3 regions of the Rhizobium cerradonense genome follow, and region 3 is predicted to be linked to each of the others. Evidence: predicted binding sites of a transcription regulator. Region 3 holds the regulator's gene; each other region holds the start of a gene.
What was found. The regulator LexA, encoded in region 3, represses DNA repair genes until DNA is damaged. The targets are predictions, from matches to a motif close to TGTTCNNNNTGTGTTCNG.

Region 1 (5,514 bases), 550 kb from region 3:
GGCTCGCCATCGGCGATCATTCCTTTCGCCCGTTGCAGCCGCCGCATCAGCAGGAAGCGATGCGGGCTGGTGGCAAAAGCGGCGCGGAAATGCCGTGAGAGCGCAAAGCGATCGAGGCCGGTGATTCGTTCCAGCTCCTGCGAGCGGACGCCGCGCATGGCATGCGCCTCTAGATAATCGCGCGCCGTCTTCACCTGGCCCCAGGCCACGCTGCCCAGCGGCTTCTGCGGCAGATGTGCATGCGAAGCGAGCCCCGCAGCCACCCGTGAGACAAAATCATCGACAAAGAGTTCATCCAGCTCGCGGTCGAGCTCGCCGAGGGCGGCCAGCAGCAAGCCGGCCAGACGATCGTCCTCGACCACCGGGTCCTCGACAAAGGGCAGGCCAATGCGCGCGGCTTCCAGGCACTGCATCAGCATCGACGGTTCGAGATAAAGCATGCGGTAGAGCAAGCCGTCGTCGGTCGCAGCGCCGCCGTCGTGCAGCTCGTCCGGATGGAGGACGATCACCCTTCCCGGCAGGCTGTAGCGCCGTTCGCCGCGATAGCTGAAGGTCTGCACGCCGCGGATGGTGACGCCGAGCGCATAGGTATCGTGCCGGTGCGGCTCGAACGCATCACCATGGAATTGCGCCTGAATACGCTCGATACCGGGGTAAGCGGGTGCGGAGACGATGCGGTTTGCTTCCGGCATCGTGCACGAACGTTCAAGACCTTCGAAGATATGGCCGGCAACATCCTCGCGCAAAGGCTCATTCCCAGACTGCATAAGAGAGATCACCCATGTTCAATACCAAAATCGCGATCGTTCTGCGAAGCAATCTTGAATCCTGGCAGAAACTGAACGTGACTGCTTTCCTGGCGACCGGCATTGCCGGGCAATTTCCTGACATGATCGGCGAACCCTATCGCGATCGCGCCGGCAACCTCTACAACGCGCTATCGATCCAGCCGATGATCGTATTGTCGGCCAACGAAGAAACCATGAGCACGATTCATCGCCGCTCGCTGGAGCGCAACGTCACCTCCTCGATCTTCATCGAGGAAATGTTCTCAACCGGCCACGATGTCGCCAATCGCGCCGTCTTCTCCGAATTTACGCCTGAGGACGCCAAGGTGGTTGGCATCGCGCTGCGCGCGGACAAGAAGATCGTCGACAAGATCACCAAAGGCGCGACGATGCACTCGTGAACGGGCAGCGGTCAAACAAAACGGCCGGGTCGCAAAACCCGGCCGTCCTTGTTTGAAGGTCTACGTCAGATCAGCCGTTTTGGGTAATGGGCGCGATCTGGATTTCGACGCGACGGTTCTGCGCACGGCCGGCTTCGCTGGCGTTGGTGGCGACCGGCTGGCTCGGGCCGAAGCCGACGGCAGACATGCGGCGCTGGTCGATGCCCTGGCTGCCGAGATAGCTGGCAACCGAATCGGCGCGGCGTTCGGACAGTTCCTGGTTATGCTGCAGGCTGCCGGTCGAATCCGTATGGCCGTTGACGTCGATCAGCGTGCGGTTGAACTTGCGAAGCACGATCGCGACCGAATTCAGCGTCGGATCGAATTCCGGCTTGATCGCATCCTGGTCGATGTCGAAGGTAATGGCCGACGGCATATTGAGGATGATGCGGTCGCCGACGCGCGTTACGGAGACGCCAGTACCCTGCAACTGCGCGCGCAGCTCGGATTCCTGCTGGTCCATGTAATTGCCGATGCCGGCACCCGCAAGCGCACCGACGCCGGCGCCGATCAGCGCAGCATTGCGGCGCGATGCCGGCGAGTGGCCGATGAGAAGACCGGCAACCGCACCAACGCCGGCACCGATCGCGGCGCCTCCCGCCGTGTTGGATACTTTCTGCTCTCCCGTATAGGGATCGGTTGTCGTACATGCATTGAGAAAGGCTGCCGAGACGGCAAGGATGGCAAATTTCTTGATCATAGAATCGTCGCTCTCCGGTTCGATGGTCCGCAGCAGATATGAAGCATTGCGGCAATATGATGAAATATAATTTTCGTCCACCCGCGGCCGGGCTGCCCGGCCACTATTCTGGAGCGTTTTCTTCCAAACTAACCAGTTCAAGGAGATTGGATCCGCTCCGCCGATCTATTCCCCTTGAAATCCAGGCTTCCGCCGTCAGAGGTTTTGGAAGAGTTGTCTCACCGTATCGTAGCTGGCATTGGCAATCGACAATGATTGCAATCCCAGTTGCTGCTGCGTCTGCAGCGCCAATACCCTGCTTGATTGCCTCTCCATGTCGGCATCGACCAGCTTGCCGACGCCACTCGTCAGCGAATCGCTGAGATTGCTGGCAAATTGGTTTTGCAGACTGACGCGCGTTTCCAACGAGCCGAAGGCCGATCCTATCGTGTTCAGTTGGTGCAGCATGGCGGTGACGGTGTTGACCATGTCGGTCACGGCGCCCTGTGTCGTATTGGCGTCGAGCGAGATTTCCACCTGCCCGCTGGTATCGCCATTTTTACTGCCGATCAGCACATAGTTCTCGGCTGCCCCCGCTTCCGTTGCAAAAGCCGTGGAGGTGAGCACGCCATAGCCGCCCGTGCCGCTTGACTGATCGTCGATCAGATATCGTGCATCCGTCGATACGATGGGGCCGCTGGTCGAGCCGACACCCTCATAGTTCAGCATGCCGATCGAAACCGTGCCATCGGTGTGGCGGATGAGGGAGCCCGGGATCTCGTGTGGCTCGGTCGGATCGTCACCGTTCTGCAGCACGACCCAGTTGACGCCGTTGAAGCTCGTCGACTCGCCGACGCTGCGAAGCTGGTCCTTAAGTTCGGAGATTTCGTCGTTGAGCTTGGTCTTATCGACACTGCCCTCATAGCCAGTCACCAGCTTCGATCGGATCTGAGTGACGATATCGATTGCGCTGGTGATGCCCGTGGAGGCGGTGCTGACCGTGGCAGCAGCAAGCCCCAGCGCATCCTGCACGGCCGAGACGGCGCCAATATCGGTGCGCGTCAATGTCGAGATCGTCCAGTAAGTGGCGTTGTCCTTAGCGGTCTGCACACGCAGACCGGATGACATCTGACGCTGTGCGACATTCAGATCCGCCTGTGTGTTTCGAAGGACTTCAAGGGCTGTTTTGACAGGGGAACTTACCCTTATGAAGGTCGAAAAAATACTCACGACACAGGACTCCGGACGCAACGATACACAACAGATACATGAAGACATTGGAACCATGCCGCGGGCGCTCATGCGCGCGGGCCAACCGAAGTCGGCGAAGGTGGAGTCCGGCAAAAAAACAGCGCCTGAAACTCGAGCGGTTACAGGCGCTATGATTAGCAATCATGCTTAAGAAAGCGATAATGGAAACTGGCAATTTACCATAAATCGCCCTCGATCAGAAAATCGTTATCGCGTTCAGGTTGCGATCATTCCGCCGCCCGGAGCCTGGCCGCCTTCGCACGCAATGCCGCTTCCTACATCTCTTCATGCAGCCGCCGCTCCGTTGAACAACAAGCCGCAGGAACTGCGAGACAGTCCCTTGAAAGGCTAACAACCCAAGAAATGTGCACTTTTTGTTCTATTTCCCGGCCGTTTCTTTTGCCTTTCAGGGCAGAATCATTACATTGAGCCGCATGACCATCGGACATGACGACATTCCCTTCTTTGACGAGGAGCCGGAGCACGCGGCGCCGCGTCGGCCTGCCCCTGCCCCCAGCGCCGGTGGCGGTATTGCGGCCCGCGCCATGGCGGCGCGCGACAGCGGCCGCCGCCCTGACTATCTCGCTGGCCTCAATCCGGAACAGGCGGAAGCGGTCGAGACGCTGGATGGGCCCGTGCTGGTGCTCGCCGGCGCCGGCACCGGCAAGACGCGGGTGCTGACGACCCGCATCGCCCATATCCTTTCCACCAACCGTGCCTTCCCCTCTCAGATCCTCGCCGTTACCTTCACCAACAAGGCCGCGCGCGAGATGAAGGAGCGTATCGCCCTCCTCGTCGGCGGCGCGGTCGAAGGCATGCCCTGGCTCGGCACTTTCCATTCGATAGGCGTCAAGCTGCTGCGCCGTCATTCCGAGCTGGTCGGCCTCTCCTCGAGCTTCACCATTCTCGACACTGACGATGTCGTGCGCCTGATCAAGCAATTGATCCAGGCGGAGGGGCTGGACGACAAGCGTTGGCCCGCCAAGCAATTTGCCGGGATGATCGACACCTGGAAGAACAAGGGCCTTGGCCCGGCCGATATTCCGGAAGGCGATGCGCGCGCCTTTGCCAATGGCAAGGGACGCGACCTCTATACCGCGTATCAGGCCCGCTTGAAGACGCTGAACGCCTGCGACTTCGGCGACCTTTTGCTGCATCCGATCAATATGTTCCGTCAGAATCCTGATATATTGAAGGATTATCACCAGCGGTTCCGCTACATCCTCGTCGACGAATATCAGGACACCAACACCGCTCAATATATGTGGCTGCGTTTACTGGCGCAGCGGCAAAAGGGCGAGCTGCAGAATGTCTGCTGCGTCGGTGACGACGACCAGTCGATCTACGGCTGGCGCGGCGCTGAGGTGGACAACATCCTGCGTTTCGAAAAGGATTTTCCCGGCGCCAAGGTCATCAAACTGGAGCGCAATTACCGCTCTACCGAGCATATTCTCGGCGCGGCCGCACATCTCATCGCCCATAATGAGGGCCGACTTGGCAAGACACTATTCACTGACCGCTCCGATCCCGACGACATCAAGGTGCAGGTGCACGCCTCCTGGGATTCCGAGGAGGAAGCCCGCGCGATCGGCGAGGAGATCGAGCAGCTTCAGCGCAACAAGCACAATCTCAACGACATGGCGATCCTCGTGCGCGCCTCATTCCAGATGCGTGAATTCGAAGACCGCTTCGTTACGCTCGGCCTGAACTACCGCGTCGTTGGCGGCCCTCGCTTCTACGAACGCCTCGAAATCCGCGATGCCATGGCCTATTTCCGCCTCGTCTGCCAGCCGGCCGACGACCTCGCCTTCGAACGCATCATCAATACGCCGAAGCGCGGCCTCGGCGACACCACCGTGCGCGCGCTGCACGATTACGCCCGTGTCCGCGACATTCCGATGCTGGCGGCAGCGGCCGATATCATCGAAACGGACGAAATGAAGCCGAAGGCGCGCAAGGCGCTGTTCGACGTCGTGCAATCCTTCCGCCGCTGGCAGGGACTGCTTGAAAACACCCCGCATACCGAGCTTGCCGAGCAGATTCTCGAAGAGTCCGGCTATACCGACATGTGGAAGAATGACAAATCGGCGGAAGCACCCGGACGGCTGGAAAACCTGAAGGAACTCATCCGCTCGATGGAAAGCTTCGAATCCATGCGCGGCTTCCTCGAACACGTAGCCCTCGTCATGGACGCCGAGCAGAACGAGGATCTGGACGCAGTCTCGATCATGACGCTGCACTCCGCCAAGGGCTTGGAATTCGACACCGTCTTCCTGCCTGGCTGGGAGGAAGGCCTGTTTCCACACCAGCGCTCGCTCGACGAAAGCGGCCGCGCCGGCCTGGAGGAAGAACGCCG
Region 2 (5,514 bases), on a different contig from region 3:
ATCTCGGCCTTGATCTTCTTGCCCATGGCGCGGCGCAGAAGATCGGCCTCGCCGAGCGAGTAACCAGACAGGACCTGGGCGATCTGCATCACCTGCTCCTGATAGACGATAACGCCCTGCGTCTCCTTCAGCAGATAATCGATCGTCGGATGGATCGATTCGATCTCTTCCTCGCCGTGTTTGCGGGCATTGTAGACCGGTATGTTTTCCATCGGGCCCGGACGATAGAGGGCGACCAGCGCGATGATGTCCTCGATGCAGTCCGGGCGCATGCCGATCAGCGCCTTGCGCATGCCCGCACTTTCTACCTGGAACACGCCGACCGTCTCACCGCGCGAGAGCATGTCGTAAGTCTTCTTGTCGTCGAGCGGAATGCTGGCGAGATCAAGCGTAATGCCGCGCTTGGCGACGAAATCGACGGCTGTCTTTAGAACCGTCAGCGTCTTCAGGCCGAGGAAGTCGAACTTGACCAGGCCGGCCTGTTCCACCCATTTCATGTTGAACTGGGTGACCGGCATGTCGGAGCGCGGGTCTCGATACATCGGCACCAGCTTCGACAGCGGCCGATCGCCGATGACGATGCCGGCGGCGTGTGTCGAGGCATGGCGATAAAGGCCCTCGATCTTCTGGGCGATATCGAGCAGACGGGCAACGACCGGTTCCTTGTCGGCCTCCTCCTGCAGACGTGGTTCCTCCTCGATCGCCTTGCTGAGCGGGGTCGGATTGGCGGGGTTGTTCGGCACCAGCTTGCAGATCTTGTCGACCTGGCCGTAGGGCATTTCCAGCACGCGCCCAACGTCGCGAAGGGCGGCGCGCGCCTGAAGGGAACCGAAAGTGATGATCTGCGCCACCTGCTCGCGACCATATTTGGCCTGGACATAGCGGATCACCTCTTCGCGACGATCCTGGCAGAAGTCGATGTCGAAGTCCGGCATCGACACGCGCGACGGATTGAGGAAGCGCTCGAACAGCAGCGAGAAACGCAGCGGATCGACGTCGGTAATCGTCAGCGCATAGGCAACCAATGAGCCCGCGCCAGAACCGCGGCCCGGGCCGACCGGAATATCATGCTGTTTGGCCCATTTGATGAAGTCCGCGACGATCAGAAAGTAGCCGGGGAATTTCATGCGCTCGATGACGCTGAGCTCGAACTCCAGCCGCTCGCGATAGTCCTTCTCCGCATAGCCGGCCGCCATGCCGAGCGAGGAGAGACGCCGATCGAGACCTTCGACCGCCTGGGCGCGCAGTTCCGCCGCCTCGGCGCGTTCGGCTTCCTCCGGATCGTCGGTGGCGCCGGTAAAGCGCGGCAGGATCGGTTTGCGTGTCTTCAAGACGAAGGAACAGCGCCGGGCGATCTCGACGGTGTTCTCCAAGGCTTCCGGCAGATTGGCGAACAGCTTCGCCATATCGGCGCGGCTCTTCAAATAGTGATCCGGTGTCAGGCGAAAACGAGTGTCGTCCGAAACAATGGCATTGTGGGCGACCGCCATGAGGGCGTCGTGGGCCTCATAGTCCTCACGCGTCGGGAAGAAGGCCTCGTTGGTCGCGACCAGCGGCAATTCATGCTCATAGGCGAGCGCGATCATCTTCTGTTCGTGGCGACGATCATAGGTGCCGTGACGTTGCAATTCGACATAAAGCCGATCACCGAACAGGTCCTTGAGCGTCAGCAGACGCGACAGCGCCTGCGGCGCGTGGCCTTCCTTCAACGCCATATCGACCGGACCGCCAAGCGAACCGGTCAGCGCAATCATGCCGTCCGTGCCGATTTCCTTCAACCAGGAGGCGGTGATATGGACAGCCTGATTGCCTTCGCCGCCCAGATAGGCGCGGCTCACGAGATCGACCAGCCGCTCATAGCCCCGCTCCGTGGCGGCGAGCAACACGATGGACGGCAGCTTGGCGAGTGCCTGTTGCGGGCCGCGCTTTTCGCCCTCGACACTATCTTCCATGTCGATCGACACCTGGCAGCCGATGATCGGCTGCAGGCCCTCATCCATCGCCTTCTGGGAAAACTCCAGCGCGATGAAAAGGTTGTTGGTATCGGTGATGGCGATGGCCGGCTGATTGTCGCCCGCCGCCTTGGCGAGGATCTTCTTTAGCGGCAATGCGCCTTCGAGCAGAGAATATGCGGAATGGACGCGAAGATGCACGAATTCCGGCGTATCTCCGACCGGCGCACCCGCTGCGCCGCTGCTCATCATATCCGCCATCATATGCCTTTCCGCATGCCCAAATGAATCGGCTGCATTTTCGGCATAGCGGACGATAAAGTCCATAAGTTGACTTCATGATTCACGGGCGCATCGCAACACCCGTGGGGATAAGTTTCACATCGCCATCATGATGAGGGAAAAGCTGGCGACAAACATGACGATGGAGGTGAATGCTGCAACGTCTCGAATGATATCGGTCATTTACGCGCTCCTTACTCGTTATGTTTCTTTTTTGTTCTATTTATGTTCGAGAGTCAATAGCTGCATCAATAATTTTCATCATCAGTATTTTGAAGAGTACCAATGGACCGAAGCACAACCCCTAAGCTATGAAAACGCGAGGGGGGATCACGATGAAACCACTTGCCTGCGCTCTCATTCTGCTTTCGGTTACATCCGCGGCTCACGCTGACGATACCATTGCGCCCGACCGCATCATCGACGCGGCGGTCGGCGATTGGAACAAGGACGGTAAGCCGGACCTTGCTTTGCTGGCGTTGGCCCCGCCAGACGACGAGACCACGATCGGCATCTATATTTATCTCCGCGACAAAGAACATCAGTTGCTCAAGCTGGCGGCCGCCGCACCCGACAAAGTATGGGGCCGAGGCGAGCCGGGCGGTATCTTCGGTCAGGAGCCTTCGATCACGGCGCTGCCCAATGGTTCGATCGCCGTCATGTCCCAGAATGACGCGATCGGGCGCGACCGCTGGCATCAGACGCTCACCCTCGCCTTCCGCAACAACGCCTTCGTCGTCGCCGGCTACACCTTTGATTACCGGGACAATCTCGAAGCCGATAGAAGCTATAGCTGCGACTACAATGTCCTGACGGGCAAGGCGACGAAGAGTGGCAGGGAACTCCAGACTCAAGCCAAAACCATCAAGATCCAGGACTGGAAAGACGATATCGGCCGGAAAGTTTGTGGGGAAAACACGTAGCGGCTTTTCATTTGTTCACCGTATGTTCTTTACTTGCTATCGAGCGCGTGGCATTCTGTGCCCTCACCACGAATGGAGAGGGACATGCCGGATCTTGCCGCGCTGAACGATTTTATTGTTGCCGCGAAGGCGGAGACCTATGTCGGCGATGGCGAGAGGCTGCCGTCCTGCCGGAGCGGCTCGCATGACATCGGCTATGCCAGCGGCCGCTGCCGCTATCTCGATAGCTATTTCGGCGGCACGGATTTCGCCGGACAGGAAGTCGTCTGGTACGATGACGAGCCGGTCTGGGCGATGAATTATTTTGGACGAATCGTCGAGCCCGATCTGATAGATGGCAGGGCTGCAGGGATGGTCATCAAGGCGGCGCTCATGCGGCTCTACCTCGATGAGAAACGCTTTCTCGGCGGTTTCGAATTCACCCATTCATTTGGCCAGTATGTCGATCGCAGTACCGGCGGCTGCGATCATTTTATCGGCCATGAGGTCATCCTCGTAAACGGACGTAAGGCCTATGAGCTGGATTACCGCGGCGGACTGATCGTCCCTTGATGGGCACCGTCAGAATTCGACGACCTTACCGTCATGGATAGTCACGCGGCGGTCCATGCGAGCCGCCAGTTCGTGATTGTGCGTGGCGATCAGCGCGGCAAGCCCGGACTGACGCACCAGCGCCTCCAGCGCGTCGAAGACGTAATGCGCCGTATCAGGATCGAGGTTGCCGGTCGGCTCGTCGGCCAAAAGCACCAGCGGTGCGTTGGCAACGGCGCGGGCAATCGCGACGCGCTGTTGCTCACCGCCGGAAAGCTCGGCCGGGCGGTGATCGGCGCGATGACCAATGCGCATATAGTCGAGGAGCTGGGCAGCGCGAGCGCTTGCCTCTTTCCGGGAGAGACCGGAAATCAACTGCGGCATCATGATGTTTTCTAGCGCGGAAAACTCGGGCAACAGATGGTGGAACTGATAGACGAAGCCAATCTCGCTGCGACGGACGGCCGTGCGCTTTTCATCGGACAGTCCCTCACAGGCCTGGCCATTAATCGTCACCTCGCCGCCATCTGGATGTTCGAGCAGGCCGGCAACGTGCAGAAGCGTCGATTTCCCCGTTCCCGACGGCGCGACCAGGGCAACGATCTCGCCGCTGGTCAAGGCGAAATCGGCGCCCTTCAGGATCGACAGCCGCGTTTCGCCCTGCCCGTAATGACGCTCCACGCCCGTAAGCTGGAGAACGACGTTGCGTTTGATCAAATGTGGAATTCCTTATTCGTACCTTAGCGCCTGCACCGGATCGAGCCGCGAGGCACGCCAGGCCGGAAAGATCGTGGCGAGGAAGGAGAGCGTCAGCGCCATCACGACCACGGAGAGGGTCTCGCCGAGATTCATTTCCGCCGGCAACTTGCTGAGGAAATAGACCTCGGGATTGAAGATCACCGTGCCGGATATCCAGGAGAAGAACTGACGGATCGATTCGATGTTGAGGCAGACGACGACCCCGAGCGCGACGCCGGCGACGGTGCCGACGACGCCGATCGCCGCGCCCGTCATGAAGAAGATGCGCATGATCGCCCCCGACGTCGCGCCCATGGTGCGCAAAATGGCGATGTCGCTTCCCTTGTCCTTCACCAGCATGATCAGACCGGAAATGATGTTGAGCGCCGCGACGATGACAATCAGCGTCAGGATCATGAACATGGTGTTGCGCTCGACCTGCAGCGCCGAGAAGAAGGTCTCGTTCACCTGCCGCCAGTCTGTCAGAAAGACCTGCCGCCCCGCCGCCGCTTCGATCTGCGGCCTCAGTGCGTCGACATCATCCGGGTTGCTGACGAAAAGCTCGATCTTCTCGACGATCCCCTCGGCATTGAAAAAGAGCTGCGCCTCCTCCAGCGGCATGAAGACGACGGAGGAATCGTATTCCGACATGCCGACTTCGAAGATGCCGGAGATCGTATAGGCCTTGACGCGCGGATTGACCCCGAAAGGCGTCACGTCGCCCTCCGGCGCAGTCAGCGTAATCTGGTCGCCGACCGTCAGACCCAGTTGCCGCGCCAGACGCGAACCCACCATGACGCCCTGGCCGGCGGTGAAGCCGACCATGTCGCCATCGACGATGTGGTCCGAAACGGTCTTGAGCTTGGTGAGGTCTTCGGCGCGGATGCCGCGCACGAGCGCACCGGTTCCCGAACCGCCGCGACCGGAGGCAAGCGTCTCGCCTTCGACCAGCGGCAGGGCCATGGTGACACCGGGGACGGCAGCGAGCCTCTGTGCCAGCGCGGCATAATCATTCAGCGGCGAATCCACGGGCTGAACAACGACATGGCCGTTGAAACCAAGAATCTGCTTGAAGAGCTCGGCGCGAA
Region 3 (5,514 bases):
GAACGGCGTGAAGCCGACGACAAGGGCCATTGGCGCTATGTCGTCGCCCTGGAGGCAACGGAAAAACCGACCATTCGCAGGCCGCCGGCGCAGATCACCATTTTCGTGCGCAAACAGCTCCAGCCCTTCGAACTCGGCGACCGCATTCAGGGTAGAGCGCGGTTGACGCCGCCGGCCGGACCTGCCTTGCCCGGCCTCAACGATTTCGCCTTCAGCGCCTATTTCGATGGCACCGGCGCGAATGGCTTTGCCTATGGAACGCCGACACTATTGTCACCGACTAGTGATGTAGTTCAGGGATCGGTCCTCGACAAGGCGGATATCTGGCTTGCCGGTTTGCGCAGCCATATCGGCGATAGAATCAGGACGCTTTTGCCCGGAGACACCGGCGCCTTTGCGGCTTCGCTTGTCACCGATGAGAGACGAGCGATCTCAGACGACACGACCGAAGCGCTGCGGACCTCGGGTCTTGCGCATATCATCGCCATCTCCGGCCTAAACATGGCGCTCTCCGCGGGCATCTTTTATGTCGGTTTACGCTATGCCCTCAGTCTGTTTTTCGGCGTGGCACAGGCTTGGCCAACGAAGAAGATTGCGGCCTTCGGCGCGCTGGTCACAGTGACGGCTTATTACCTCATTTCCGGCTTCGGGGTATCCGCGGAGCGTGCCTTCATCATGATGGCGATCATGCTGATCGCCGTGCTCTTCGACCGGCCATCCATCAGCCTGCGCAACGTGGCGCTATCGGCGATAGTCATTCTCATACTGTCGCCTTCGCAGGCGCTCGGACCAAGTTTTCAGATGTCTTACGCCGCGACCCTGGCGTTGGTGTCCGGCTATTCGCTCTGGGCGAGGAGGCCGCATCGGGAGAGCGTTCTCTCCCGGTTCCGGGTCATGCGTCCGCTGCTCTTCGTTTCCCGTTTCTTCGGAAGCATATTGTCGACCTCTTTTATAGGCGGCGCATCGACGGCAATCTTCTCGATAGAACATTTTCACCGGTTGGCGACATATGGCCTCGTTGCCAATCTGGCGGCTATGCCGGTCGTCTCCTTTGTCGTCATGCCGTTTGGCATGGCGGCGACGCTACTGATGCCATTTGGCGTTGATGCCCCTTTCTGGCAGATAACCGGCTGGGGACTTGATGTCGTCATCGTCATTGCCAAAACGGTTGCCGCCTGGGGCGGTAATATTCCCTTCGGCCGGCTGCCGGTCTGGCTGTTCCCGACGGTCATAGCCGGCTTCTTGCTGATGACCTTGCTGAGAACATGGCTGCGACATGCAGGTGCGCTCTTGATCACCGGTTCGGTCGCAGTCGTGGCGCTCGGCCCCGGTGTCCTGAAGCCTGATCTCATGATCTCCGAGGACGGCACGCTGGTCGCCTTGTTGCGCAACGGTGCGCTGACGACAAACCGCGAAAAACCGCCGGATTTCATCTTCGAGCAGTGGCAAAGAGCATTGGCGATCACCGAGCAGCAACCGCCAACGATGCTTCCGCCGGATAGTCAGCTCCCCAAAATCAGCAAATCAGACAAGCATCGTCGCCTGAATTCCGAAGAACAGAGCACCGTTCGAAAGGCGATGGATGCGGCATTAGACGCGGCCGGGCCGGGCGGTTTCGCCTGCCAAAAAGGTGCATGGTGCGTGGCAATGCTGGATAATGGCGACATGCTTGTCACCATTGAAGATGCCGCCTATCTCGCTCCGGCCTGCGACACGGCCAATATCGTCATCACCTCCGTACGGCTGCGTCTTGATCGCTGCCGCTCTGGCGCCACGCTCTTCACAGGTGCAACATTGCGCCGCACAGGGTCCATCGAAATGAGCCTTAGCACCGATAAACCGATAATGACGGCAGCGTTTGAAAACCTTTCGCGGCCATGGAGCCTGCATCGCTCCTACGACTGGCGAACAGACACTTTTGGCGCGCCGCTCAAGCCGGCGTCACCGGTCAGTGATAGCGGCGAATGAGACCGACGAGCTTGCCTTGTACCTTCACTCGATCCGGCCCGAAGATGCGGGTTTCGTAAGCAGGGTTTGCCGCTTCAAGCGCGATCGAGGCTCCCTTGCGGCGGAAGCGCTTCAATGTCGCCTCTTCATCATCGACGAGAGCGACGACGATGTCGCCGGGATTGGCGGTCGTGGCGTTGCGGATGATGACGGTATCGCCATCAAAGATGCCGGCATCGATCATCGAGTCGCCCTTGACCTCCAGCGCATAATGCTCGCCGGAGCCGAGCATGTCGGCGGGAACGGTGATGTCGTGAGTATTGTTCTGGATGGCCGAGATCGGAACGCCGGCGGCAATGCGGCCCATGACGGGTACCGAAACCGAACTGTTGTTGTCCTCACTCACCGGCTTTGCGGGTGCGGGCGGCGGCACAAGTTGCGGCTTGCCAAGGCTACCCTCGATGACGCTTGGCGAAAAGCCGCGGCGAGGCTGCAGGCTCGGGCTATAGGCCTCCGGCAGCTTGATGACCTCCAGCGCTCGGGCTCGGTTCGGCAGGCGACGGATGAAGCCGCGCTCTTCCAAAGCCGTGATGAGACGGTGAATACCGGATTTGGACGCAAGGTCCAGCGCATCCTTCATCTCGTCGAAAGATGGCGGAACACCGGACTCCTTCATTCGTTCGTGAATGAAGAGAAGCAGTTCCTGCTGCTTGCGCGTCAACATCGTTTTGAACCTCGGGACTGAGAAGGTGTCGTGAAACAAATCCAGAACGGACACTATATGTTCCATATGTGTTCCGCAAGCCCTTAAATTTCGGTGAACATTTTGTAGGTGCATCAAATAAATGGGGAACATAACAGGTCCCGGGCAGATGATTTTTTCCCGGCACCTTCAAACTAAATAGCAGAAATATATGCGGAATCGGGCGAAGCAAAATTTCGGACGATCCCAAAACTGATTATCTCCAAGGCGGCGAAAAGCCATGTTCTTCGTTCTATAAGCTCTTTGGAGGACGACACTCTCCGAACCATGGAGAGCAAGCTATGGATCTGACTGGGAATCCGGATTTCTGAGGGGCCGGGATTGGTGCCATCCGTAGTAATATTCGACGGGATATCAATAGGTTGAACTTTTCCTCGAACTCCCGTGCCGGTGCTCGAGCAAGGTACGGTCGTTGGCGATCTGCCTTAGCATGCTGCGCCCGGCCAGAATCATCTCGACGAGAAAGGCCACAAAGGCGCCCATGAGTGCGAAGACGGCAAGCCCAAAGAGCCAGAGCAGCAATTGCTCGCGAAACTGCTGGCGAATCGCACCGCCCATGAGGCCGAGCGTCGCAAGGCATGTGAACACGCCCGATGTCGTGCCGAGCAGAACTGCGATCTCCAGCGCCAATGTTCGCCGCCGCAGATAGTAGAGCTGCAGCAACCGTGTTTCATCCGGGTCCTCAGAGGTCACCCGTTCGAAAAGGCTGTTGACCCGGTCGGAGACGCGGGCGAGCCTGGCCGAAAAGACATTGAGGCACCCGGCAGTGCCCGCCAGCAGAAAGACCGCTGTCAGCGCTATCTGAATAACGTGCGCGGCAATAGACGTCAGATGGTCGTTCAGCACATTGGATCTCCTTTCTGTCCAACGTCATCCGGTATCCGCCCCAGAGGTGTCGCCTTGCCAAAGAAGCGCGCGGAGATGAGGCTGGTTACTGATCTCGCGCGAACGTTCAGGTCGGCGGCGCTGCCGATTGCGTCATTTGCTCAGCGATCTTCTTTCTCTGCAGTGTCATGGCTGCGATCGCGGCATCGGATTTTTCCTCGCCACCCACCTGCACTGTCGGCTGAGCGAAGTCGATGCCGTTTTCCATGAATGCGTCGCGGATCATGGTATAGGCCTGGCGCCGTATGTAGGTTTGCCGACCGGGGAGGGCGGTAAAGGCAAAACTCAGTTCGATACCGAAGTCGCCAATTTGCTCCACCCCCTTCATTTTCAGGGTTTCAAGAATCTGCGGTCCGATTTCCGGATCTTCTTTCAACTGCTCTCCGATTTGCTTGACGATCCTTTTCGCCTTGGTGACGTCGGTATTGAACGGAACCCGTAGCAGGAATTTATCGATCGCCCAGTCGCGGCTCATGTTCTGAACGGCGCCGAGTTCGCCGAAGGGAACTGTGAACACCGGACCATGATGATGTCGAAGCCTGACGGAACGCAGGCTGAAAGATTCCACGGTTCCCTTGTAGCTGCCGCTTTGAACGTATTCGCCGACGCGGAAGGCATCGTCCATCAGGTAGAAAATGCCGCTGACGATATCCTTGACGAGCGTTTGCGAGCCGAAGCCGATCGCCACGCCGAATATGCCGGCCCCCGCAATCAACGGCCCGATCTGCACGCCCATTTCGGACAGCACGGTGAGGACGGCGGCTGCGATAACGATGGCTGCCAGCGCGTTGCGGAAGATCGGCAACAGGGTGCGAAGGCGGCCCGCGCGCGCGGCTTCCGCCGATGGCGAGGAGGCACTGCTGTCGGCGGCGCTCAATTTCTCGTCAATGAATGCCCTCGACAATTGCCAGCAGAGATCGGCCAAAATCAGAACGACGACGCTCTTCAGCGCACCGCGAACAGCGGCGTCGATCGCCGGATTTTCTCGTGCGAGGATGTTGGGATCATAGTGCCAGACGACGGTAATCCAGGCGACCGCGGCTACGATGACGAGCGCGCGCGCACCGCGGACGGCCAGCACCATGCGCGCACTGTTCTTGTTGTCACTAGGCCAGCGTCCCTTTGCGAATGCTTCGGCCGTCCGTCCGACGGCAGTCAATAGCCCCGGAAGAACAACGACATAGATGCCAAGCCAGAAAAGGCCGACGAAGTTGGCCACCCAAAGAAGCCAGAGGCAGGCAACGTAGAGTGAATAAAGGATGTTCATAAGCGTTAACTGTCGGGCAGCGGTTTCCTTGGCCGGTCGCCGCCACACGGCTTCGAGCGTGATCAGCAATAGGAGAATGGAGAACCCGTGGGAGACGACGGTGCCGACATCTCCGTCGATGGAGAGCGGTCTGGTCAGCGACGTCGTGGCGCCGGCTATCGCCAAAACGGCAATGAAGAGACAAGCCCTGCGATAGCCGAAGGCCGACAGAGAGCCCGCGTCCATCGATAGTCTGCAGACGGCAAATGCGAGGCGAGCGGCAATGAATGCCGTCAGATAAAACAGGATCACCACATGCAGTAGCGGCGGCCAGTCTATGGCTAGGAAAATGGCGGAGCTGACGAGGGTGAAAGTGATCCACGGTCCTAATTCTCCGATCGTATGTGCGACAAGAGGATTTGGAAACTGGGCTTTCAGGACGGTTTTCTTGAAAAACCATTCCGCAGCGAGACCGACGCAGACCAATGCGGCGAACATGACGACGGCAGGCGCAAAGCCGTTGTTCCTTGCCTGCTCACGCACCCTACTCGCTGCAGCGGCGAGCTGCCCCGGTACATTGGGAATCGCCGACCGCAGCGCCTTATATCGGGCGCGAGCGCGGGCCTCTCCGGTTTCGACCAGCGTCGCCGTCGCCGAAGGTGCCGGCTGTTGC

Region 1: PH547_RS03570 (ATP-dependent helicase) is a predicted target of LexA. The motif match lies at 3,523-3,540, and genes of this name have one in related genera.
Region 2: dnaE (DNA polymerase III subunit alpha) is a predicted target of LexA. The motif match lies at 2,450-2,467, and genes of this name have one in related genera.

Annotation. Positions count from the first base shown of each region.
Region 1 is NZ_JAQJCK010000001.1:725,873-731,386, forward strand. It holds gene PH547_RS03550 (AraC family transcriptional regulator) at 1-767, opposite strand, end outside; gene PH547_RS03555 (DUF2000 family protein) at 782-1,189, shown strand; gene PH547_RS03560 (YiaD family glycine zipper/OmpA-like lipoprotein) at 1,260-1,928, opposite strand; gene PH547_RS03565 (flagellin N-terminal helical domain-containing protein) at 2,124-3,137, opposite strand; gene PH547_RS03570 (ATP-dependent helicase) at 3,593-5,514, shown strand, end outside.
Region 2 is NZ_JAQJCK010000003.1:565,896-571,409, reverse strand. It holds gene dnaE (DNA polymerase III subunit alpha) at 1-2,213, opposite strand, end outside; gene PH547_RS10335 (hypothetical protein) at 2,570-3,157, shown strand; gene PH547_RS10330 (DUF5680 domain-containing protein) at 3,242-3,709, shown strand; gene PH547_RS10325 (ABC transporter ATP-binding protein) at 3,719-4,402, opposite strand; gene PH547_RS10320 (lipoprotein-releasing ABC transporter permease subunit) at 4,418-5,514, opposite strand, start outside.
Region 3 is NZ_JAQJCK010000001.1:177,769-183,282, forward strand. It holds gene PH547_RS00945 (ComEC/Rec2 family competence protein) at 1-1,968, shown strand, start outside; gene lexA (transcriptional repressor LexA) at 1,949-2,671, opposite strand; gene PH547_RS00955 (DUF2721 domain-containing protein) at 3,065-3,556, opposite strand; gene PH547_RS00960 (mechanosensitive ion channel family protein) at 3,663-5,514, opposite strand, start outside.